Regions from separate parts of the Pseudomonas sp. NPDC090233 genome, predicted to be linked through region 1. Evidence: riboswitches for the same ligand, from Rfam matches in the RefSeq annotation. Region 1 holds a riboswitch; each other region holds the start of a gene.

Region 1 (7,314 bases):
CAGTAGCCGACGCCGCCGTGCAACGACACCAGAATCACCTTGGCATGGCGCAGCACCTCGTCGACGTACAGGTCGACCGAGGCGTGGTTCTGCACTTGCATGGGGTTGGCCAGGCGCAGGCTGGGGTAGTCATCCGGCAGTTGCTCGGCGGTTTCGGCGAGCAATGCCAGGTGCGAATCGCCGCTGCAGAGGATCACCAGTTCGGCGGGCGTCTGGCCGAGGTCGGCGATGCTGTCGTCCGGCACGAAGCCGCCGGGCTGGGTCCGCAGCAGGTGCATGAGTCAGGCGCCCAGGGCTTGGCGCAGGCGCGCTTCCAGTTGCACGGCATCGAGGGCCTGGCCGATCAGCACCAGGCGGGTGATGCGCGGTTCGTCGGCACGCCAGGCGCGGTCGAAGTGCTTGTCGAAGCGGGTGCCCACACCCTGCACCAACAGGCGCATCGGCTTGCCGGGGATGGCCGCGAAGCCCTTGGCGCGCAGGATGCCGAACTCCACCACCAACTGGGTCAGCGCATCGAGCAACAGGGCTTCGTCAGCTTCAGGCAGGTCGATGGAGATGGAGTCGAAGGCGTCATGGTCGTGATCGTCATGATCGTCGCCGTCGTGATGCGAGTCATGGTGCGTACGGCGGCCATCGATGTGCGCCTCCGACTCGGCGCCCACGCCCAGCAGCACTTCCAGCGGCAAGCGCCCGCTGCTGGCTTCGATCACCTTGACCGCTGGCGGCAGTTCTTCGGCAACCTCAGCGCGTACTTTGGCCAGGCCCTCGGCGTCGATCAGGTCGGCTTTGTTCAGCACCACCAGGTCGGCGCTGGCCAGCTGATCGGCGAACAGCTCATGCAGGGGCGATTCATGGTCCAGGTTAGGGTCGAGCTTGCGCTGGGCATCGACCTGGTCCGGGTAGGCGGCGAAGGTGCCGGCGGCTACGGCTGGGCTGTCGACGACGGTAATGACGGCGTCAACAGTGCAGGCATTGCGGATTTCCGGCCACTGGAAGGCTTGCACCAGCGGCTTGGGCAGGGCCAGGCCGCTGGTTTCGATGAGGATGTGATCGAGGTCGCCGCGGCGCGCCACCAGTTCGCGCATCACCGGGAAGAACTCTTCCTGCACGGTGCAGCACAGGCAGCCGTTGGCCAACTCATAGACGCGGCCGCTGGCCTCTTCCTCGGTGCAGCCGATGCTGCACTGCTTGAGGATTTCGCCGTCGATACCGAGCTCGCCGAATTCGTTGACGATGACTGCGATGCGGCGGCCCTGGGCGTTGTCGAGCATGTGCCGGAGCAAGGTGGTCTTGCCCGAGCCGAGGAAGCCGGTGACGATGGTGACGGGGAGCTTGGCCAGTGTTTTCATGTCGCGTTGCCCTTGGCAGGATGGCGCGGGCATGCGGGACGAAAGCCGCAGGCCAGATGGCCGGGCTCGTTCGCCACCGGATCACCCCGCCCGGTTGAAAGTCGAAAACGTCGCGAGGCAGGTCTCCTGGCTTGCACCGTTCCGGCCCCTCTTTGAACAGGGCTGGCGGGATGACGCCTTCCCGCGCCTGGGCGCAGTGGCTGTGTCGATCCGTCTTGGTGCTTACAGTTGCGGGGGCAGCCGCGGCTTGTACCGCGTTCCCGTCTTAGCTTCGGCGTGGCCGAAGAACCTCGAAGCGGCAAGGCTACGCGGGGGGGTCGGGATGGTCAACTCATGGCTTGAGATTTGTATTGCTCTTGAGATCGAGCGCCGCCCACGCGGCGCATCGCGGATGAATCCGCTCCTACGGTTTACCTACGGCCAATTGACGCAAACCCTCCCCCGTGCTCTCCTTACACCTCGCGTTCAGGTGCCCCCACGGGGGTGAAACGGGAAACCGGTGCGTCGCAGGCCCTCACCAGGGTGCGACAAATCCGGTGCTGCCCCCGCAACGGTAAGCGAGTGAAGCGTCTGGACCACTGTGCCACGCAGTACGGCATGGGAAGGTGACGCTTTACCAGGAGCCCTGCTCCTCCTCGCAAGCCCGGAGACCGGCCTGGCGTTCATGAACACCCCGCGGTGGGCGGGCGCTGTCGCATTCCCCTGGGCCTTGAGGTCCGGGGTTGTCGCGCTCGCCTGTGCCCCGTTGCCCATACAAAAGCAAAGCAGAGGAAAGCGTCATGCCCATCACCAGCACCAAGCACGCCATCGCCACGCCCGTCACCCTCAGCCAGCGCGTGGTCATCGCCGCCGGCGCCAGCCTGCTGGGCCTGTGCCTGGTCTACTTCGCCGGTTTTTCGCACCTCGAAGCCGTGCACAATGCCGCGCACGATACCCGCCACAGCGCCGCCTTCCCCTGCCACTGAGACCGCCCCATGATCAAGCGCATTGCCCGCACCGCCGGGTTCAGCGGCCTGCTTGCAGCCTTGCTGCTTACCCTGCTGCAAAGTTTCTGGGTGGCTCCGTTGATTCTGCAGGCGGAAACCTACGAATCGGCGGCGCCTGCCGTCGAGCAGCACAGCCATGACGGTGAAGCAGCCGTTGCCCATGAACATGCGGGTGGGCATGAACACAGCGAAGAGGCCTGGTCGCCCGAAGATGGCTGGCAGCGCATCCTCTCCACCACCGGTGGCAACCTGGTCGTCGCCGTCGGCTTCGCACTGATACTCGCTGCCCTTTACAGCCTGCGTGAACCCAACCGCGTCAGCACTGGCGCACTGTGGGGCCTGGCCGGCTTCGCCGTGTTCTGCCTGGCGCCCACCCTGGGCCTGCCGCCTGAGCTTCCGGGTACTGCCGCCGCCGACCTCGGCCTGCGTCAGAGCTGGTGGATCGGTACTGCTGCCAGCACCGCCGTCGGCCTGGCGTTGCTGGTATTTGCCCGGCACTGGCTGCTCAAGGCGCTCGGCGTGGTATTGCTGGTGATGCCCCATGTCATCGGTGCACCGCAGCCCGAAGTCCATGCAAGCCTGGCCCCTGAAGCACTGGAAACCCAGTTCAAGATCGCTTCGTGGCTGACCAACGCCGCCTTCTGGCTGGCCCTGGGACTGCTCAGTGCCTGGTTGTATCGCCGCTCAAGCCAAGCGTGATGGCCTGCCAACAGCCGCAGCTGGCGCTGTACGCCGGCTTCGGTTGCCGCCGGGGCTGCCCAGTGGACGTTCTCGACACCCTGCTGCGCCAAGCCCTGGACAGCCATGGCCTGGCGCTGTCAGCCTTGCAAGGCATCGCCAGCATCGCTTTAAAAGCCGACGAGCGTGGCCTGCGACAACTTGCCAAACGTCACAACCTGCCATTGGTGATCTTCGACGCCACCCAGCTACAGGCGTTCGAGCCCTTGCTCAGCCACCGCTCCGCGCAAGCCTTCGCCCACAGTGGCTGCTATGGGGTTGCAGAGAGCACGGCGCTGGCCCTGGCGCACCTCAATCACGGCAGTACCCAGCTACGGGTGCCACGGCAAACGCTCGGCGCCGCTACCCTCGCCCTCGCCTGCGGCGAATAATCGCAACATCCAAGGATTTTTCATGACGGTCTACTTCATTGGCGCCGGCCCCGGTGACCCCGAGCTGATAACGGTCAAAGGACAACGCCTGATCCGTCAATGCCCGGTGATCATCTACGCCGGCTCCCTGGTACCCGCCGCCGTACTCGAAGGCCACCAGGCTGAAACGCTCATCAACAGCGCCGAATTGCATCTGGAACAGATCATCGAGGCCATGCGCACAGCGCATGCAAAAGGCCAGGACGTGGCCCGTGTGCACAGTGGCGACCCGAGCCTGTATGGTGCCATTGGCGAGCAGATCCGCCACCTGCGCGAGCTGGGTATCGACTACCAGATCATCCCTGGGGTAACGGCCACCGCCGCCAGCGCCGCCTTGCTGGGCTGCGAGCTGACGCTGCCGGAGGTGGCGCAGACCGTCATCCTCACCCGTTACGGCGACAGCTCACCGATGCCAGCCGGGGAACAACTGGGCGATCTTGCCCGCCATGGCAGCACCTTGGCCATCCACCTCGGGGTCAAGCACCTGGCGCGCATCGTCGACGAACTACTGCCCCATTACGGCAGCGGCTGCCCTGTGGCCGTGGTGCACCGCGCGACCTGGCCGGACCAGGACTGGGTGCGCGGCACCCTCGGCGACATCGTAGAGCAGGTCGCCGCCAAGGGCTTTCGTCGCACTGCACTGATCCTCGTCGGCCACGTGTTGGGGGACGCGCCGTTCGCCGCCTCCGCCCTGTATCGCGCCGGCCATGCACACCTCTATCGGCCAGGCGACTAACCGTTGCCAAGCACCCAATGGCCGGAGCAGACTCCAGGTTCCTGACCACCGACTGGAGTCATGCCCATGCTGGCGCTACGCCCCAATTGCGAATGCTGTGATGCCGATCTGCCGGGCGATAGCCCTGATGCGCTGATCTGCTCGTTCGAATGCACCTTCTGCCGCCATTGCGCCGACACCCGTTTCAACGGTTGCTGTCCGAACTGCTCCGGCCAATTGCTAGCCCGCCCCACCCGCGTTGGCCAGGCCTTGAGCAACAATCCTGCTTCTACTCAGCGTGTACTGAAACCCCACGCCGCCTGTAAGTAGCCAACCATTCCAGCATCGTCGAATTCGGCCCAAAGATGCCCGCATTCAGGCATTTTTGTAGGATTTTTCACCAACTCTGACCTCTTTAGTCAACAGATCTATACTCGCCATTACCAAGGCGTCGGAATGGCCGTATCGTGCTGCGCTGAAGAAAGATCTTGCAGACGTATTCCTGACTTACCCAGGGAAACGGCCCACATTCCGACAGGAGTTATCTACATGACAACCGTGCTGATCGTCGACGACCACTCTACTGTTCGATTTGCTGTACGCATGTTGCTTGAGCGAGAACGTTTTCAAGTCATAGGTGAAGTCGACAACGGCAGTGAAGTGGCGCAGGTAGCACGCAAGCTGCAACCCGATGTCGTGGTCCTGGACATCGGGCTGCCCGGCCTCGATGGGATGGAGGTGATCAAACGCCTGCAGCAGCTTGAGCATTCACCCAAGATCATGGTACTGACCGGCCAGGCCACCGACCTGTATGTACGCCGCTGCCTGGACGCCGGTATTGGCGCATTCGTTACCAAGAGCGAAGACCTCGACGCCGTCGTCTTTGCGCTGAAAGCCCTGGTCAAGGGCTATTCCACCTTTCCGCAGATGGCAGTCAACAGCAATACGCTGGACAGCGAGCCGACACGCCTGGGCAGTCTGTCCAACCGTGAGATGGAAGTGCTGCGACGGCTGTCCAACGGCGAAAACAACAAGCTCATCGGCAGCGAGATGAACCTGAGCGCCAAGACCATCAGTACCTACCGAGGCCGCATCATGGACAAGCTAAAGACCGAGTCACTGGTAGAGATGGTGGATTTGGCCAAGCGCAACAAAGTCAACTGAGCGCAATCATCATGAAGCGCGCGCTGGCTGGCCTGCTAATAGCTATCAGCCTGGCCTGCTGCCCTCCTGCAACGCTGGCTGACGCCGAGCCGCGTCAGTTACTGGCGCGGGCTATCAGCGCCACGCCGCCGTTGCAACTGGACGCTCAAGATCGCCAGTGGCTGCAGCAGCGCAAGGTTCTTCTGCTGGGCAGCTCGCGGCCCGACTATCCACCGTTCGAGATCAACATTAGCCCGGCTGACTATGAAGGCCTGAGCGCCGACTACGCCGGGCTGATCGCCGAACTGTTGGGCGTACCGATCGAAGTCAGGCGCTTTGCCAGCCGCCATGAAGCGATCGCCGCCCTGCGTGAGGGCAGCATCGACTTGCTGGGCAGCTCCAACGCTTTCGAAGCCGCCGATGCCCAGCTCAGCCTCAGCCTGCCCTATGCCGACGATCTGCCGGTCATCGTCACCCGCGAAGGGCGTACGCTAAAGCAAAACAGAGACCTGGCAGGCCTGCGCCTGGCGATGGTCGATCACTACCTGCCGGGCGAAACCGTTCGCAGTCTCTACCCCAATGCGCAGTTGAGCTTCTACCGTTCTACCCTGGCAGGCCTTGCCGCAGTCGAGCTGGGCGAAGCCGACGCTTACCTCGGCGACGCGATCAGTACCGACTTCCTGATCGGCAAAAGCTACCAGGGCATGGTCAAGATCGACCATTTCTGCCAAGTGCCGGCCGCGACCTTTTCCTTTGCCCTGGCCAGTGACAACCCACGCTTGCGGCGCTTGATCGATGCCGCCCTGGCGAGGATCAACGAAAGCGAACGGTTGAGCATCCTGCGCCGCTGGACCAGTGGCAACACCAGCCTGCTGCTCGAGCGCCACCTCTCCGCTCTCACGGTTGAAGAACAGGCCTGGATAGACAGCCACCCCACCGTTAGCGTTCTGATTGACACCGCACTCGCGCCCTTGACGTTCAACGATAACCAGCAGCGCGCCAGCGGTATAACCATCGACCTCCTTGAGCAAATCACCTTGCGTACCGGCCTGCAGTTCAAGCTTATCGAACGCACTGCGGTACAGACCATGGTCGAACAGGTGGCACGCGGCGAAGCGCAAATGATCGGCGCCTTGGGCTATGGCGCCGAGCGCGCCAAACAGCTGCGCTACACCCGCCCCTATCTGGTCAGCCCCAGGGTACTGGTCACGCGCAGCCAGGCCGCCTGGCCATTGCAGGCCAGAAGCCTGGATGGGCAGCGCATAGCCCTGCTGCGAGGGTCACCCTTGCGAGACGATGTGCAACGCCATTACCCGCAAGCCACAGTGGTCGAAGTGAACAACCCGCTGAGTTTGATGGAAGCCGTGGCCAACGGCGAGGCGGACGTCGCCTACAGCAGCCACATCAACGCGGCGTACTACATCAACCATGTCTTCAAGGACAAATTGCGCATTGCCAGCGTGCTGGGAGACGACCCGGCGGTCGCCGCGTTCGCTGTCGCTCCCGACCAACCGCAATTGCAGGCCATTCTTGACAAGGCCCTGCTGAGCATTCCGCCGGAAGAGCTCGACCAGCTGATCAATCGCTGGCGCAACAGCACCCTGGTCAGTGACAGCCCATGGCGCAATTACCGCACGCTGGCCCTGCAAGTGCTGGTGCTGTCCGCATTGCTGCTGGCTGGCGTGGTGTTCTGGAACAGCTATCTGCGCAAGCTGATCCATCAACGCACCGAGGCCCAGCGAGCACTCCAGGCGCAGTTGGCGCTCAGCCGCGGCCTGCTTGAACAGCTGCGCCAGGCCAAGGACGATGCCGAGCAAGCCAGCCAGACCAAGAGCACGTTTCTGGCGACCATGAGTCACGAAATCCGTACCCCCATGAACGCAGTCATTGGCCTGCTCGAACTGGCGCTGGAAGACAGCCGATCCGGTCATTGCGACGCATTGGCGCTGCAAACCGCACACAATGCGGCCGTA
Region 2 (7,314 bases), 310 kb from region 1:
ACAGCGACAGGTTGTCGGTGGCCGCGAACACCAGCCCGGCGCGCCAGTTGCCGCCGTTCAGGCTGCGGTCACTGCGGGTGTCGTTGGTGAGGTTGTCGCGGTCGATGTGGTTCTGGTCGCGACGCACGCCGGTCACCAACGACAGGCGCTCGGTCAGTTGCAGGCGGTTTTCGGCGAACAGGGCGAAGGTGTGGGTGGTGGACAGGGTTTGTGGGCGTGTGGGCGAGTCGCTGTGGAAATACCCGGGCGCCGGCTGCCACGGGTCGACGTAGTCGCCACCCACATCGTTGTACGGCGAGTTGCTGTCGACGTTGAAGCGCACCTTGTTGTACTCGGTGCCGACCACGGTCTTGCTCGCCAGGCCGAACAGCGAATGGTCGAAGGTGAAGGTCTGGCGGTCGCCGATCTGCTCCTGGTTGTGTTTGATCTCCAGGTAGCTCTGGCGCAGCAGCTGCTCGCGGTCGGCGTCCCAGCTGTAGTCCTCGGCGTTGCGCCAGTGGCGGCGGCTCTTGATGTAGTAGAGCTGGTTGCTGGCGCTGAGCTGGTCGTTGATGGTCCAGTCGGTGGTGAAGCGGGTCCACTCGTCGTGGTAGCGCTGCTGGTCATTCTGGATGTTGTAGTTCTTCTTGCGCAGGCTGCTGCGATAGTGGCCGTCGATCAGCGGCGTGCCGTAGTAGTTGGCAGGCTCGGCGTCGCCACGCTCATGGGCCAGGGTGAAGCTCAGGTCGTCGCTGGCGTCGAAACGCAGCGCGGCGCTGAGGGCCAGGCTGCGCGAGTCGGTGCGGTCGACCCAGCCGTTGCCGGACTGCTGGTTGAGGGTAAGGCGATAGCTCAGGCGTTCGCTGAGGCTGCCGCCGCTGTCCAGGCCCAGTTGCTGGCGGTCCCAGGAGCCGTAGCCCAGGCGCAGGTGGTTGCGGATGTCGCCGCTGAAGGGCTTTTTCGGGATCACGTTGATTACCGCACCGGTGGCGCCTTCGCCATACAGCACCGAGGCCGGGCCCCGAATCACGTCGATGCGCTCGACCATCCACGGGTCGACCGGGAAGGTCTGGGTGCCGGCACCGGTATACAAGCGCGCGCCGTCGAACAGCGTCATCACCGAGCCGTGGCCGGTAAAGCCACGGGCCGAGAGGCCGGTGCCGCCATCGCCGGGGCTGCCGACGAAGGTGATGCCCGGCGAGCGGGTCACGGCGTCCTGCACGGTGAGGTTGTTGCGTTGCTGGATCTCTTCGGCGGTGAGGGTGCTGGTGCTGGCCGGGGTTTCCAGGGCGCTGAGGTTCAGCCGTGAGCCGGCCTGGGTCGGCGTGGCAAGGTCGACGTGCTGTTCGTCGCGGGTGTCGGTGATGGCTGTGGAGGGTAGCGCCAGGACGGCGTTGTCGTGGTCATCGGCCAGGGCTGGCAGGGCGACGGCCAGGCAGGCCGCCAGCGGCTGAAGCTTGAAGAAACGGGACATGTCTTTCCACTGACTGCAGGAATGAATGGATCCCGGTGGAAAACACGCAAAGGCACAACCGCGCACGCAGGCGCACACGCGGATACCGGCCTGCGCCCGCCCACCGCGGGTTGCCAAGTGAAGCTTCAGGCCGGTCTCCGGGCTTGCGAGGGTCATGACGCCTTCACCTTCCCATGCATGCGCACAGTGGTGTGTCGAAGGCCTCACTCGCTTACCGTTGCGGGGGCAGCGCCGGACTTGTCGTGGACCACGACGCACCGGCTTCCCGTTTCACCCTGCGCACGGCGGCGCAGGACACCTGAAACTGGCGCGCATCTGACCACTGGTCGGGGCGCGCGTCAATCATTTACCTGCCAAGGCGGTCAGTGTGCGCCGGCCGACTTGCTCAGGTCGCTTTCGGCCCATTCGGTGTAGATGCAGGCATCGGCCACCGCCCAGCGCACCTTCACGGTATCGCCCGGTTGCATTGGCATGCCGGCAGCCGACAGGGCCTTTACCGTCAGTTCTGTGCCGCCCGGTGTCATCACATGGCAGGTCTGGCTTTCGCCGAGGAACAGTACTTCGCCGACTTTTGCATCGACCTCGTTCCAGCCTGCGGGCAACGGTTCGCGCGCAGCCTGCTCGGTGGTCAGGGCCAGGGCTTTTTCCGGACGCACCATGATCAGCGCGTCCTGCCCGGCCGCCAGGCCAGGGGTCAGGCGGATCGCCACCGGTTGGCCTTCGAAGCTGCCGGCACCATGACTGCTGGCCTTGATGCGCAGGAAGTTCGAGTTGCCCAGGAACGAGGCGACGAAGGCATTCGGTGGGTTCTGGTACAGATCGTAACCGGTGCCCAGGCCAACGATCTTGCCGTGGCTGAAGATCGCGATGCGCTGGGACAGGCGCATGGCTTCTTCCTGGTCGTGGGTCACGTAGACGATGGTGATGCCCAGCCGGCGGTGCAGCTGGCGCAGTTCGTCCTGTAGGTCTTCGCGCAGCTTCTTGTCCAGCGCGCCGAGCGGCTCGTCCATCAACAGGATGCGCGGCTCGTACACCAGCGCCCGGGCAATCGCCACGCGCTGCTGTTGGCCACCGGACATCTGCGAAGGCTTGCGGTGGGCGAACTTCTCCAGTTGCACCAGCTTGAGCATGGCGTCGACCCGCTTGTTGATCTCGGCAGCGCCGAGCTTGCGGATGGCCAGCGGGAAGGCGATGTTGTCGCGTACGTTCAGGTGCGGGAACAGCGAGTAGCGCTGGAACACCATGCCGATGTCGCGCTTGTGCGGTGGCACGTTCACCAGCGACTGGCCGTCGACCAGGATCTCGCCGCTGCTGGGGGTTTCAAAACCGGCCAGCATCGACAGGGTGGTGGACTTGCCCGAGCCACTGGAACCAAGGAAGGTGAGGAACTCGCCGTCCTGGATTTCAAGGTCCAAATTGTCCACGGCGGTGAAGTCGCCGTAATGCTTGTTCAGGCCGCGCAGGCTGACCAGGGTCTTGTTGTGCGCGTTGTCTTTGATCACTGCACTCATTGTTGTTTTCTCCGCGCAATCAAGCGTTGACTTCGGTGCGCCGGCGCAAGGCGGCGGCGATGACCATGACCAGCAGCGACAGGCCGATCAGCAGCGTCGAGGCGACGGCGATCACCGGGCTCAGGTCCTGGCGCAAGGTGGTCCACATTTTCACGGGCAACGTCTGCAGGTCGGGGCTGGCCATCATCACGCTGAGCACCACCTCGTCCCATGACACCAGGAAGGCGAACAGACCGCCGGCGATCATCCCGGGGCGAATCGCCGGGAAGGTCACCTTGAAGATCGCCTGCAGGCGCGAGGCCCCGCAAATCACGGCGGCATCCTCGATCGATTGGTCGAACAGCTTCAGCGAGTTGATGATCGAGATGATGGTGAAGGGCAGGGCGACGATCACATGGCTGACCACGAAGGCGAACAGCGTGCCGGTGTAGCCCAGCTTGAGAAACAGCGCGTACACCGCCACGGCGATAATCACCAGCGGCACGATCATCGGCATGGTGAACAGCCCGTAGAGCATCTCGCGGCCGGGGAAACGTCCACGTACCAGGGCAAACGCGGTGGGCAGGCCCAGCAGCACGGCGGCGATGGTCGTCAGCACGGCCACCTTGAGGCTGGCCAGCGCAGCATCCATCCACTCCGGGTTGGCGAAGAACTGCACATACCACTTGAAGGTCCAGCCCGGAGGCGGGAACACCAGCCACTGCGACGAACCGAACGACAACAGGATGATGAACACCACCGGCAGCAGCAGGAACGCCGCGATGACCCCGGTGGTCAGGTACAGGCCCGTGCGCAGCGGGCGGCCCATGGCATTGGGAGACAGAAGCATGGCGGATTACCTCGCGTTGCCGACCGGGGATTCCGGCTGCAGCTTCAGGTACAGGTAGAAGAGCACCAGGGTGATCACCACCAGCAGTGCGGCGGCGGCGCTGGCCAGGCCCCAGTTGAGGAACGACTGCACCTGCTGGATGATGAATTCGGGCAGCATCATGTTCTGCGCACCGCCGAGCAGGGCCGGGGTGACGTAGTAACCGAGCGACATCACGAACACCATCAGCGCACCGGAGAACAGGCCCGAGCGGCACAGTGGCAGGAACACCTTCCAGAAGTTGGTCCAGGGGCTGGCGCCGCAGATCGAGCCGGCCTGCAACACCATCGGGTCGATGGCGTGCATGGTCGCCTGCAGCGGCAGCACGATGAACGGGATCATGATGTAGCTCATGCCGATCACCACGCCGGTCAGGTTGTGCACCATTTCCAGCGGCGCATCGATGATGCCCATCGCCATCAACGCCTTGTTGATCACCCCCGAGCTCTGCAGCAGTACCAGCCACGAGTAGGTGCGCGCCAGCAGGCTGGTCCACATCGACAGCAGCACGATGTTCAACAGCCAGCGGCCCCAACCGTTGGGCACCAAGGTGATCGCCCAGGCCAGCGGGAAGCCCAGCAGCACGCTGATCAGGGTGACCACACCGGCCACCGAGAAGGTGTTGAACAGCACCCGTGCATAGGCCGAGTTGGCGAACAGCTGCTCGTAGTTGCCCAGCCCCGGCACCGGCTCCAGCACCCCGCGCAGCAGCAGGCCGATCAGCGGGGCGAAGAAGAACAGGCCAAGGAACAGCAGGGCCGGCAGCAGATTACGGCTGCCTTTCCAGCGCCGGCTCATGGGTTCGCGCTGGGGTGCGGTTTGCGGGGCGCCGGTGCCCGTGGGGGCACCTTGCGCATTGTGCAGGGCGTTGATGGCGACTTTCATTTGACCAACCACTCATTCCAGCGCGCGGCGATGGCTTGGCCGTTCTTGGCCCAGTAGGCGAAGTCCAGCGTGACCTGATCCTGGGCGTAGGCGGTCGGCAGGTTCTTCGCCAGGTCCTTGTCGAGCTTGGCAACGCTGTCGACGTTGACCGGGGCGTAGGCGGTCTTGTTGGCGAACTCGGCCTGGCCTTCGGCACTGCTGGCGTTGGCCAGGAACTTCATGGCCGCGTCCTTGTTCTTGGCGCCTTTGGGGATGACCAGGAAGTCGGCCATGACCAGGTTCTGCTTCCAGCTCACGCCCACCGGTGCGCCATCTTGCTGCAGGGCGTAGACGCGGCCGTTCCAGAACTGCCCGAGCGAGGCTTCACCGGAGGCCAGCAGTTGCTGCGACTGGGCGCCACCGCCCCACCAGACGATGTCTTTCTTGATGGTGTCGAGCTTCTTGAAGGCGCGATCCAGGTCCAGCGGGTAGAGCTTGTCGGGCGCGACGCCGTCGGCCAGCAGGGCCAGTTCCAGCACGCCGGGGCTTGGCCATTTGTACAGGGCGCGTTTGCCGGGGTAGGTCTTGGTGTCGAACAACGCGGTCCAGTCCACCGGCTTGTTGGCGCCGAGCTTGCCTTCGTTGTAGCCGAGCACGAACGAGAAGAAGAACGAGCCGACGCCGTGGTCGCTGACGAAGCGTGGGTCGATCTTGTCGCGTTTGATCTGATTGAAATCGAGGGGTTCGAGCAGGCCTTCGCTGGCGGCACGCAGGGCAAAGTCGGCTTCCACGTCGACCACGTCCCACTGCACGTTGCCGCTCTCGACCATGGCCTTGAGCTTGCCATAGTCGGTCGGGCCGTCCTGGACGACTTTTATAACGGTCGATTTGGTGAAGGGTACGGCCCATGCTTCTTTCTGGGCGTCCTGGGTGGTCCCACCCCAGCTGACGAAATTCAGGCTGTCGGCGGCCTGCACGGCCTGACAGGCCAGGGTCAGCAGGCTGGCGGACAGCACTGCGGTTACACGTTTGCTCAACAGCATGGTTACGCCCTCGTTGCTTTTGTTATTCGAGGCGGGGCTTTTTGGTGCGCCCGCCAACAGTATTCGGGGAGCAGCTAAAACAAAGTGTCAGTGGCCGTTTTTAAGTGTAGGTGCCGGCCTGCGATTTTAAGGTCTACGGGATATCATATTATGGTATTCCAAGTTTTTGGCAAGAGGATAAGGCGACCGGCCATCACTCAGTGGCAACCGACTCGAACGGGATGCTTTGCACCACCTCCAGCTCATACCCCGCCAACCCTGCATACTTGAGCGGCGGCCCCAGGTGACGCAGCTTGCCCACGCCCAGGTCCTGAAGAATTTGCGCGCCGGTACCGACCTCCGAGTACACCTTCGACTGTCCGCGCTGGTAAGGCCGCACGGGCTGAGTCAGCTGCGGCACCCGTTCCAGCAGCGCCTGGGACGATTCGTGGTTGGCCAGGATCACCACCACCCCGGCGCCTTCATCGGCAACCCGCTGCAGCGCCGCCCACAGCGTCCAGTTGGTCGGCCCGGCATATTCGGCGCCGACCAGGTCGCGCAGAGGGTCGATCACATGCACACGCACCAGGGTGGGTTGCTCGCGGCGGATGTCGCCCATGACCATGGCCATGTGCACACCGCCTTCGATACGGTCCTCGTAGGTGACCAGGCGGAAGCTGCCATGCACCGTCGGCAACTCGCGCTCACCGATGCGCTTGATGGTCTGTTCGGTGCTCAGGCGGTAGTGAATCAGGTCGGCGATGGTGCCGATCTTGATGCCGTGGGCGGCGGCGAAGACTTCCAGATCCGGGCGGCGGGCCATGGTGCCGTCGTCGTTGAGCACCTCGACGATCACCGAGGCCGGGGCGAAGCCAGCCAGGCGCGCCAGGTCGCAACCCGCTTCGGTGTGGCCGGCGCGGGTCAGCACACCGCCTTCGCGGGCGCGCAGGGGGAAGATGTGGCCGGGTTGCACCAGGTCTTCGGGGCGGGCGTCAGCCGCCATCGCCGCCGCCACGGTGCGCGCCCGGTCGGCGGCGGAAATGCCGGTGGTGACGCCGGTGGCGGCCTCGATCGACACGGTGAAGGCGGTGCTGAACACGCTGCCGTTGGACGGTACCATCTGCTCCAGGCCCAGGCGCTGACAGTGCTCGTCGGTCAGGGTCAGGCAGATCAGGCCGCGCGCTTCGCGGGCCATGAAGTTGATGGCCTGGGCGTCACAGCACTCGGCGGCGATCAGCAGGTCGCCTTCGTTTTCCCGATCTTCGTCGTCCACCAGCAGGACCATCTTGCCTTGCCGGTAGTCCTCGAGGAGTTCTTCGATGCTGTTGAAGGCCATGTTGCACGCTCACTGTGATGGGGTGATTATTATGGTATACCATCATACATAAATAATTCGGCAACAGGAGAGCAGCGGATGAAAGCGTATTGGATCGCCCACGTCGACGTGACCGACCCGGAGCAGTATCAGCAGTACACCCAGCGGGCACCTGCTGCCTTCGTGGCATTTGGCGGGCGCGTTCTGGCGCGGGGCGGGCGCAGCGAGGCGATGGAGGGGCGGCCGACCCCGCAGCGCAGTGTGGTGATCGAGTTCGAATC
Region 3 (7,314 bases), 320 kb from region 1:
TTGGGAGCGGCAGGGGTTCGTGGTGACCGATGTTGAGGATGATCCGGTGTGGCGGACTACGCACATGGAACATTGGATGGTTGCGTAGGATTTTTCCTGGTTTTCAGCCGCTGGCGTGGACACACGGTTCATTTCCAACAGCCAGCCATTTCCTTACCTTCGGGTCTCTGACGATGACGAAGAAGGAAACCACATGGCCCATCTGGCGCAGTACAAAGTGCAACTGCTCGAGGAGTTCGAGCGCCGAACCGACAGCTGGAGCTTCGGCGATTTCGAACAGCGACTGAGCGAGTTATGGCCCAAGTCCTCTTACCACGATGCCAAGGGCATCATCAATGCGGCGCACAACGAGGGTCAGTGGCCGAAGACGGTTAAGCGGTACCTGCTGACCAACTATCAAGTGCATGGGAATGTCAGCTCGGAGTTCAACGATACCTTTGCTGATGTGGTGGCGGCGATGAGTGATCAGGAGCGGCGGGAGTGGGGGGTGGCTTAGTACTTAAATGCCTGGCCTGACTTGACCTGTGGGAGCGTCTTCAGCCGCGAAGCGAGCGACGCGGTGATTGGCACCGGCTTTGCCGGTGATCGCGGCTGAAGCCGCTCCTACGGGTTTTTCTTCGCCTTAGAAACCGCCCGTCAACGGCCACTCCACCGCCAATCGAATCTGATCCCCATCCAGTTCCGCCTGCGCCGTATCCCCGCGATGCACGTTATGCCTCATCGAGAACGTGGTCCCCTTGGCCTTGCCACTCTGCACCACATACCTTGCCTCAAGGTCCCGCTCCCAGTGCTTGCCATCCTTGCCGTACCCCAGGTACGCATACCCGCCAGTGGGGTCCACATGCGTCCCATCGATATCGAACCCGCGCACATACAGCGCCGTCAGGTTCAGGCCAGGCACACCGTACGCGCCCATGTTCAGATCATACCGCGCCTGCCAGGACTTCTCGTTCGGCGCGTTGAAGTCGGACATCTGCACCGCGTTACCAATGAAGATCGCGCCACGCGTCACGTAGTCGAACGGCGTGTTGCCATTCACCTGCTGCCAGCCGAGGCTGAAACTGTGCGGGCCTTGGCTGTAGCGCGATACCAGGCTCCAGGTGGTGTTGTCGATGCGCCCTGACAGGGCCTTGCCGGTGTCGGTGGTGCGGTACAGGTTAAGGTCCAGGCTCAGGCTGCGGCGGTCGTCGAGGGCGTGGGTAATCGTGCTGCCGAGGTAGTGCTGGTTCCAGGTGTCTTCGTAGCGCGAGGTGTACAGGCTGCCACTGAAGGCGGCGCTGGGGTTCCATACCACGCCGGCGAGGTCGAAGGTGTTGCCCTGACGGCCGTTGGAGTAGTTGACCACGAAGCCTTGGTCGTGGCTCGAAGCGTTGCGGTCGGTGCTTTCGTTGAAGTGCCCGACCACCAGTTTGAGCTTGTCGATTTCGTTGCTGGTGAGGAAGAACCCCGTCGCGGTTTCAGGTAGCAGGCGGCTGTCGGACGAGCTGAACACCGGTGTCTTCACCCGCTGCTCACCATAAGACAGCACAGTGTTGGACAGGCGCAGCTTCAACGCCGCGCCACCGCGGCTGTATTCGTTCTTCGGGTGGCCGTCGTTGTCCACGCCGAGCAAGCGCGCCTTGCCTGCGCGGCCGCCGCCACTGTCGAGCTGTACGCCAAGGTAGGCGTGGGCATCCACACCCACTCCGATCAGGCCCTGGGTAAATCCCGACTGGAAGGTGCCCATCAAGCCGTAGGCCCATTCTTCCGCCAGGCCGTTGCGTTCGCTGCGCGGTTTGTAGGCATTGCGCGCAGCGCTGTTGCGCCCGCCATGCTTGTAATCGCGCTGGTCGAACACCGTGCGGTTGAGGATGCTCCAGGTGCTGTCTTCGATCAGGCCATTGCTTTGTGATTGTGCCGATTCGGCGAGCGCCAAGGGTGCGAGGCTAAGCAACGGCAGGGCCAGCAGAAAGCGACTCATTGTCCGGCCTCCAGCTGCTGCAGCTGGGTCGCGAAGCGCGCCTGTGCACGTGCCGGCAACCCCGCAGGTAGTGCGGTCGAATCGGTATCGCCTACCTGAATCAGCATCACCATGCCCATCGCCAGGTGCGGAATGCACTGGATGCCGTACAGCCCTGGCACCGTGAAGGTCTGCTCGAACGGCTGGTTCAGCTTGCTCTTGAACGCCTCGGCGCCGGTTGGCAGCAACCCAGGCACGCTGGCCGCGTTATGGCCGCTCTGGGTCGGCAGGAAGCGAACGGTGTCGCCCGCTGCGATGCGCAGGTGGTCCGGCTCATAGACCATGGCGCCGGCCGTTCCGCGGTTGAGCATCTTCACTTCATGCACTTCGGCCTGGGCGGCGAAGGGCAGCAGGGTGCTGGCGAGCAGCAGGGCGGTGGAGCGCAACAGCATGGCGGTGACTTCCAGTTTCAAGGGGCGCGAAAGCGCAGGATGCGCGCGCCGTCGAAGGGGTCGGTGAGGTAGCGGGCGTGCACGCCGAAGGTGCTTAGCAGGCGTTCGGGAGTGAGGACTTCCAGGGGCTTGCCGAGCGCCACCAGGCGGCCTTGATCGAGCACCGCCACGCGGTCGCAGGTCAGCGCCTGGTTCAGGTCGTGCAAGGCCACCAGGGTGGTCACCGGCAGCGCCTGCACTTGCTGCAGCAGGCTCAGCTGGTGCTGGATGTCGAGGTGGTTGGTCGGCTCGTCCAGCAGCAATACTTGCGGGCGTTGGGCCAGGGCGCGGGCGATGTGTACACGCTGGCGTTCTCCGCCGGACAGCGAACTCCAGATGCGCGTGCGCAGGTGCGCGGCATCGAGGTCGGCCAGGGCCTGCTCGACGATGGCGTGGTCGTCTTTGCAAAACGGTGCCAGGGCCGACAACCACGGCGTGCGGCCGAGGGCTACCGCGTCGAATACGCTGATCGCGTCGAGGGTGTCGGCCTGTTGTTCGACCAGCGCCAAAGCCTGGGCAATACGTCGACGTGGCAGGCGAGCGAGGGGTTCGCCAAGCAGCTGTACGCTGCCGCTGTGCGGCGTGCGCAAACCAGCCAGCAGCTTGAGCAGGGAGGATTTGCCCGAGCCGTTCGGGCCGACGATGCCAAGGGTTTCACCGGCAACGACGGACAGGTCGATATCGCACAGCACGCTACTGCCCGACAGTTTCAGGCTCAAACCCTGGCAGGCGAGTGGGGCGACGTGCAGGGAAGCCATGACCGTCATGTCCGCCCCCTGCGGCTTACCAGAATCAAGGCGAACACCGGTGCGCCGATCAATGCAGTGACCACGCCCACCGGGATCACCTGGCCGGGTATCAGCGTGCGCGACAGCATGTCGGCAGCGATCAGGAACAACGCACCGCCCAGGGCGCTGGCCGGCAGCAGGCGGCTATGGCCGGGACCCAGCAGCAGGCGCAGGGCATGCGGAATCACCAGCCCGACAAAACCAATGGCGCCAACGATGGACACCATCACCGCCGTCACCAACGCCGCGCAGCTGATCAGCAGCAACTGGCTGCGGCGCACCGCGATGCCCAGCGATGCCGCCGAATCGGCGCCGAAGGTGAAGGCGTCCAGCGTACGGCGATGCAGCAAGCACACCACCAGCCCGAACAGCGCCACCGGCACTGCCAGCCACACCGACGGCCAACGCACGCCGCTGAGGTTGCCGAGCAGCCAGAACATAATGCCGCGCGCCTGCTCGGCGGTGGCCGACTTGGTGATAAGGAAGGCGGTCAGGGCATTGAACAGTTGCGAACCGGCGATGCCAGCCAGAATCACCTGGGCGTTGTTGCTGCTCGGGCCAGCCGCCCGGGCCAGCAGCAGCACCAGGCCGAAGGCCGCCACAGCGCCAACGAACGCGCCACCGGACATGCTCAGCGCCGCGCTGCCCAGGCCCAGCAGACCGACCAGCACGGCGCCGGTCGAAGCCCCGGCCGACAAGCCCAGCAAGTAGGGTTCAGCCAGTGGGTTGCGCAGTAACGCCTGCAGGATCACTCCACAGGTCGCCAGCCCTGCGCCACAGGCCGCAGCGACCAGGGTGCGGGTCAGGCGGTAGTTCCAGATGATGCCGGCGTCGATCGGGTCGACCGGGTAACCGGCCTGCCAAAGATGATTGGCCAGCACCTGGTAAACAACGCGCAGCGACACCGTGGTTTCGCCAATCGCCGTGCCTGCCAGCAAGGCGGCGAGCAGGGCGACCAGGGCCAGGGCGGTGCAGGGCAGCAGACGCTTCATCACTGGGCCGCTTTACCGCTGGCGAAGGCCGTCGACAGGGTCTGCAGGCCACGGAACAAGCGGATGCCCGCCTGCATGGCGTCGGCGTCGAGGATGATGATGCGGTTGTTCTTCACCGCATCCATGTGTTGGGTGACCGGGTCGTTGTGGAGGAATTCGAGTTTCTTCTGGTAGTCGTCGGCCGGGAAGCGGCGGCGGTCCATACGGGCGATGATCAGCCAGGTCGGATTGGCCTTGGCGAGGGTTTCCCAGCCCACGGTCGGCCATTCTTCGGTGGACTCGACCACGTTGCGCACGCCCAGGGTGCGCAGCATGAAATCGGCGACACCCTGTTGGCCGGCGACGTAGGGGTCGATGTCCAGGTCGGCGCTGGAGAACCAGAACAGCGCTGAGGTAGTGCTCAGGTCCTTGCCGTCCAGTTGCTGCTTGGCAGCGTCCAGACGAGCTTTGAGGTCGGCGTTCAGTGCTGCGCCACGGTCCTGCACGTCGAAGATTTCAGCCAGCTGGCTGACGCTTTTATAGATGCTGTCGACCTGGAAGGCCTGCAGGCGCGTGCCGTCGGCACCGACCAGGTTGTCCTTGCCTTCGCAGTCCGAGGGCAGCAGGTAGGTGGGAATTTTCAGTTCGTTGAATTGTTCGCGGGTGGCGACCACGCCCTGGGCGCCGACCATCCATTCGAACTGCACGGCCACCAACTGCGGACGCTTGCCGACCACCGCTTCGAAGCTTGGGTCGTTGTCGGCAAGGCGCGGCACCTGGTCGTTCAGCGCCTTGTACTCGGGCAACACGTTGTTGAACCACAACGAGGTACCGGCCAGCTTTTCGCCAAGACCCAGCGCATAAAGCATTTCGGTACCGGCCTGGCCGATGGTCACCGCGCGCTCGGGGGCGTGGGCGAAGGTTTGCGGCGCGCCGCAGTTGTCCACGGTGAGCGGGTAGTGGGTGGCGGCGGCATGGGCCACACCGGTGAGGCTCAGGCCGGCGAGCAGGGTGGCGAAACGAGGCAGCATGCGGGGCGATCTCCTATCGGACAGTTCACGGAAGAACGCACGGACAGGCATCGCCGAGCCCCTGCAGCTGGCAGGGGCAACACTGATGGCCAATCCCGGACACCCCGCCGGTTGGTGAATGTAGGCCGGCAGGTCTCCTGACTGGTGCGTCGTCGTTCGGCTCCGGCCTTCCCGGACCTATGGTCCAGTGGCATCGATGGAGCGAACTCGGCACCTACAGTTGCGGGGGCAGTTCCCTTTGGCGCGCCTGGGCGGCCTGGGATTCCCTATTATTTCCGTGGTGGAAACCGGCGGCCCGCATGGTAGACCATCAGGCGCCGGGTGAAAACGCTAAATCAGAAGTACTTGAGCCAGGTGATGTCGCGACGGCGGGCCTTGAGCCGGGCGAACCATTGCACCGGCAGGTACAGCGCCAGCGCCAGCAGCACCGCGCTCAGCCACACCGCGCCGATGCCATCGAAGCCGAAGTAGGCACCGTGGTTCAGGCCGAACAAGGCGACGCTGGCCAGGTACAGCAGTTTCAACACGTACAGGTGCAGCAAGTAGAAGAACATCGGCGCCGCGCCGAATACCGCCAAGGCGCTGATCCAGCGGGCCTGCACGGCGCGCTCGAAGGCGCGCAGCAACAGCAGACCGCAGCCCAGAGTCAGGGTGAGGAACAGCAGCGAAGGCGGGTATTTGGTGATGTTGAAGAAGCTCATCAGCGTCTGCGTGAAGGTCGGGTAGCCGCTCCACGGCGCTTCGCCATAGCCGTTGAGCATGCGCAGCACGACGAAGCCCAGCAACGCGATCACGCCGGCCAGCAGCAGTCGATTTTGGCGTTTTTGCGCATCCGTGCCACGGGCAAACCACGGGCCAAGGCCATAGCCCAGGGCGATCACGCCGATCCAAGGCAGCACCGGGTAGGAAGTACGCAGGCGCAGGCTATCGGAGAATTCCAGCCAGCCCCGATCATGCAGGATCGCCCATGGCACATGCATGGCCGACTCCACGCCGAAGTGCAGGCCATCAAGCAGGTTGTGGCCCGCGATGATCACGGCCCCGACGGCCAGCAGGACAGGGCGCGGCAGCCACACCAGCAGCGACAGGGCGATCATGCTCACGCCGATGGCCCAGATCACTTGCAGGTAGATCACGCTGGGCGGCAGCTGGAAGGTCCAGGCGAAGTTGACCAGGGTGAACTCCAGCACCACCAGGAACAGGCCGCGCTTGAACAGGAACGCCGAGACATCGCTGCGGCCCTGGTACTTCTCGCCGTACAGCCAGGCCGACAGGCCGGTCAGCAGCACGAACACCGGCGCGCACAGGTGGGCCAGGGTGCGGCTGGCGAACAGTGTTGGGTCGGTGGCGTCGATGGCCATCGGGTCGCCGACCTGGCGGTGCAGGAAGAACGTCTCGCGGACGTGGTCGAGCAGCATGAAGAGGATTACCAGGCCGCGCAGGGCGTCGATGCTCTGCAGGCGCTGGGTGAGCAGGGTTGGGGTGGCGGCGGCGCTTGTCATTGGAGGTGGGTCGCAGGCAGGAATGGATGTCAAATGAAACGTTATCTTATAACTATTTCATTCAAGCCTGGAAGTGATTTTTTGGGTGTCCTTGCTGGCCTCTTCGCGGCTAAAGCCGCTCCCACAGGTACACCACCGATTTTGGAGAACCCGTGGGAGCGGCTTTAGCCGCGAAGAGGCCAGACCTGCCTACTCAGATCAGAAGCTGTAATCCACCGTCGCAAAATACGACCGCGGCACGCCCATGATCCACTGCGTACCACTGAACGCCGACGCCACATACTCGCGGTCGAACAAGTTGTTCACCTGCAACCCCAAGCGCACATCCGGCAGCGCCTGCCAGCCGATATTGGCATCGACCACGGTGTATCCCGGTGCACTCTGGGTGTTGGCGGTGTTGGCATAACGCTCGTCCACATAGCGCGCGCCCATGCCAGCCTCGACCTGCTGGCCAAAGTCCTTGCTCAACCACAGGTTGGCCGTACGCCGTGGTACGTTGGCCGGGCGGTTGCCGGCGCGGTCCTGGGGCACGCCGCCGACCAGTTCGTCGAAGTCGTCATACTTGGCGCGCACCAGCGAGGCATTGGCCGAC

Evidence for each region. A riboswitch is a leader RNA that binds a small molecule or an ion and turns the genes downstream of it on or off. The one in region 1 is predicted to bind cobalamin.
Region 2: it holds a riboswitch for cobalamin, as region 1 does, so the genes downstream of both, ACIQUF_RS06720 (TonB-dependent receptor) here and cobW (cobalamin biosynthesis protein CobW) in region 1, are expected to answer to the same signal.
Region 3: it holds a riboswitch for cobalamin, as region 1 does, so the genes downstream of both, ACIQUF_RS06730 (ABC transporter substrate-binding protein) here and cobW (cobalamin biosynthesis protein CobW) in region 1, are expected to answer to the same signal.

The regions. Positions count from the first base shown of each region.
Region 1 covers NZ_JBIVYQ010000002.1:167,790-175,103, forward strand. The annotation lists gene cobN (cobaltochelatase subunit CobN) at 1-278, opposite strand, end outside; gene cobW (cobalamin biosynthesis protein CobW) at 282-1,349, opposite strand; cobalamin riboswitch at 1,448-1,657, opposite strand; cobalamin riboswitch at 1,800-2,023, shown strand; gene ACIQUF_RS05245 (CbtB-domain containing protein) at 2,129-2,314, shown strand; gene ACIQUF_RS05250 (CbtA family protein) at 2,324-3,034, shown strand; gene ACIQUF_RS05255 (cobalamin biosynthesis protein) at 3,034-3,444, shown strand; gene cobM (precorrin-4 C(11)-methyltransferase) at 3,467-4,219, shown strand; gene ACIQUF_RS05265 (DUF1272 domain-containing protein) at 4,286-4,528, shown strand; gene ACIQUF_RS05270 (response regulator) at 4,748-5,362, shown strand; gene ACIQUF_RS05275 (transporter substrate-binding domain-containing protein) at 5,374-7,314, shown strand, end outside.
Region 2 covers NZ_JBIVYQ010000002.1:481,485-488,798, reverse strand. The annotation lists gene ACIQUF_RS06720 (TonB-dependent receptor) at 1-1,453, opposite strand, end outside; cobalamin riboswitch at 1,564-1,770, opposite strand; gene ACIQUF_RS06715 (ABC transporter ATP-binding protein) at 1,816-2,964, opposite strand; gene ACIQUF_RS06710 (ABC transporter permease) at 2,984-3,793, opposite strand; gene ACIQUF_RS06705 (ABC transporter permease) at 3,800-4,717, opposite strand; gene ACIQUF_RS06700 (polyamine ABC transporter substrate-binding protein) at 4,714-5,739, opposite strand; gene ribBA (bifunctional 3,4-dihydroxy-2-butanone-4-phosphate synthase/GTP cyclohydrolase II) at 5,933-7,054, opposite strand; gene ACIQUF_RS06690 (DUF1330 domain-containing protein) at 7,133-7,314, shown strand, end outside.
Region 3 covers NZ_JBIVYQ010000002.1:489,079-496,392, reverse strand. The annotation lists gene ACIQUF_RS06760 (GNAT family N-acetyltransferase) at 1-88, shown strand, start outside; gene ACIQUF_RS06755 (hypothetical protein) at 194-496, shown strand; gene ACIQUF_RS06750 (OprD family porin) at 623-1,960, opposite strand; gene ACIQUF_RS06745 (pseudoazurin) at 1,957-2,391, opposite strand; gene ACIQUF_RS06740 (ABC transporter ATP-binding protein) at 2,409-3,197, opposite strand; gene ACIQUF_RS06735 (FecCD family ABC transporter permease) at 3,194-4,210, opposite strand; gene ACIQUF_RS06730 (ABC transporter substrate-binding protein) at 4,210-5,220, opposite strand; cobalamin riboswitch at 5,330-5,527, opposite strand; gene ACIQUF_RS06725 (DUF1624 domain-containing protein) at 5,556-6,722, opposite strand; gene ACIQUF_RS06720 (TonB-dependent receptor) at 6,921-7,314, opposite strand, start outside.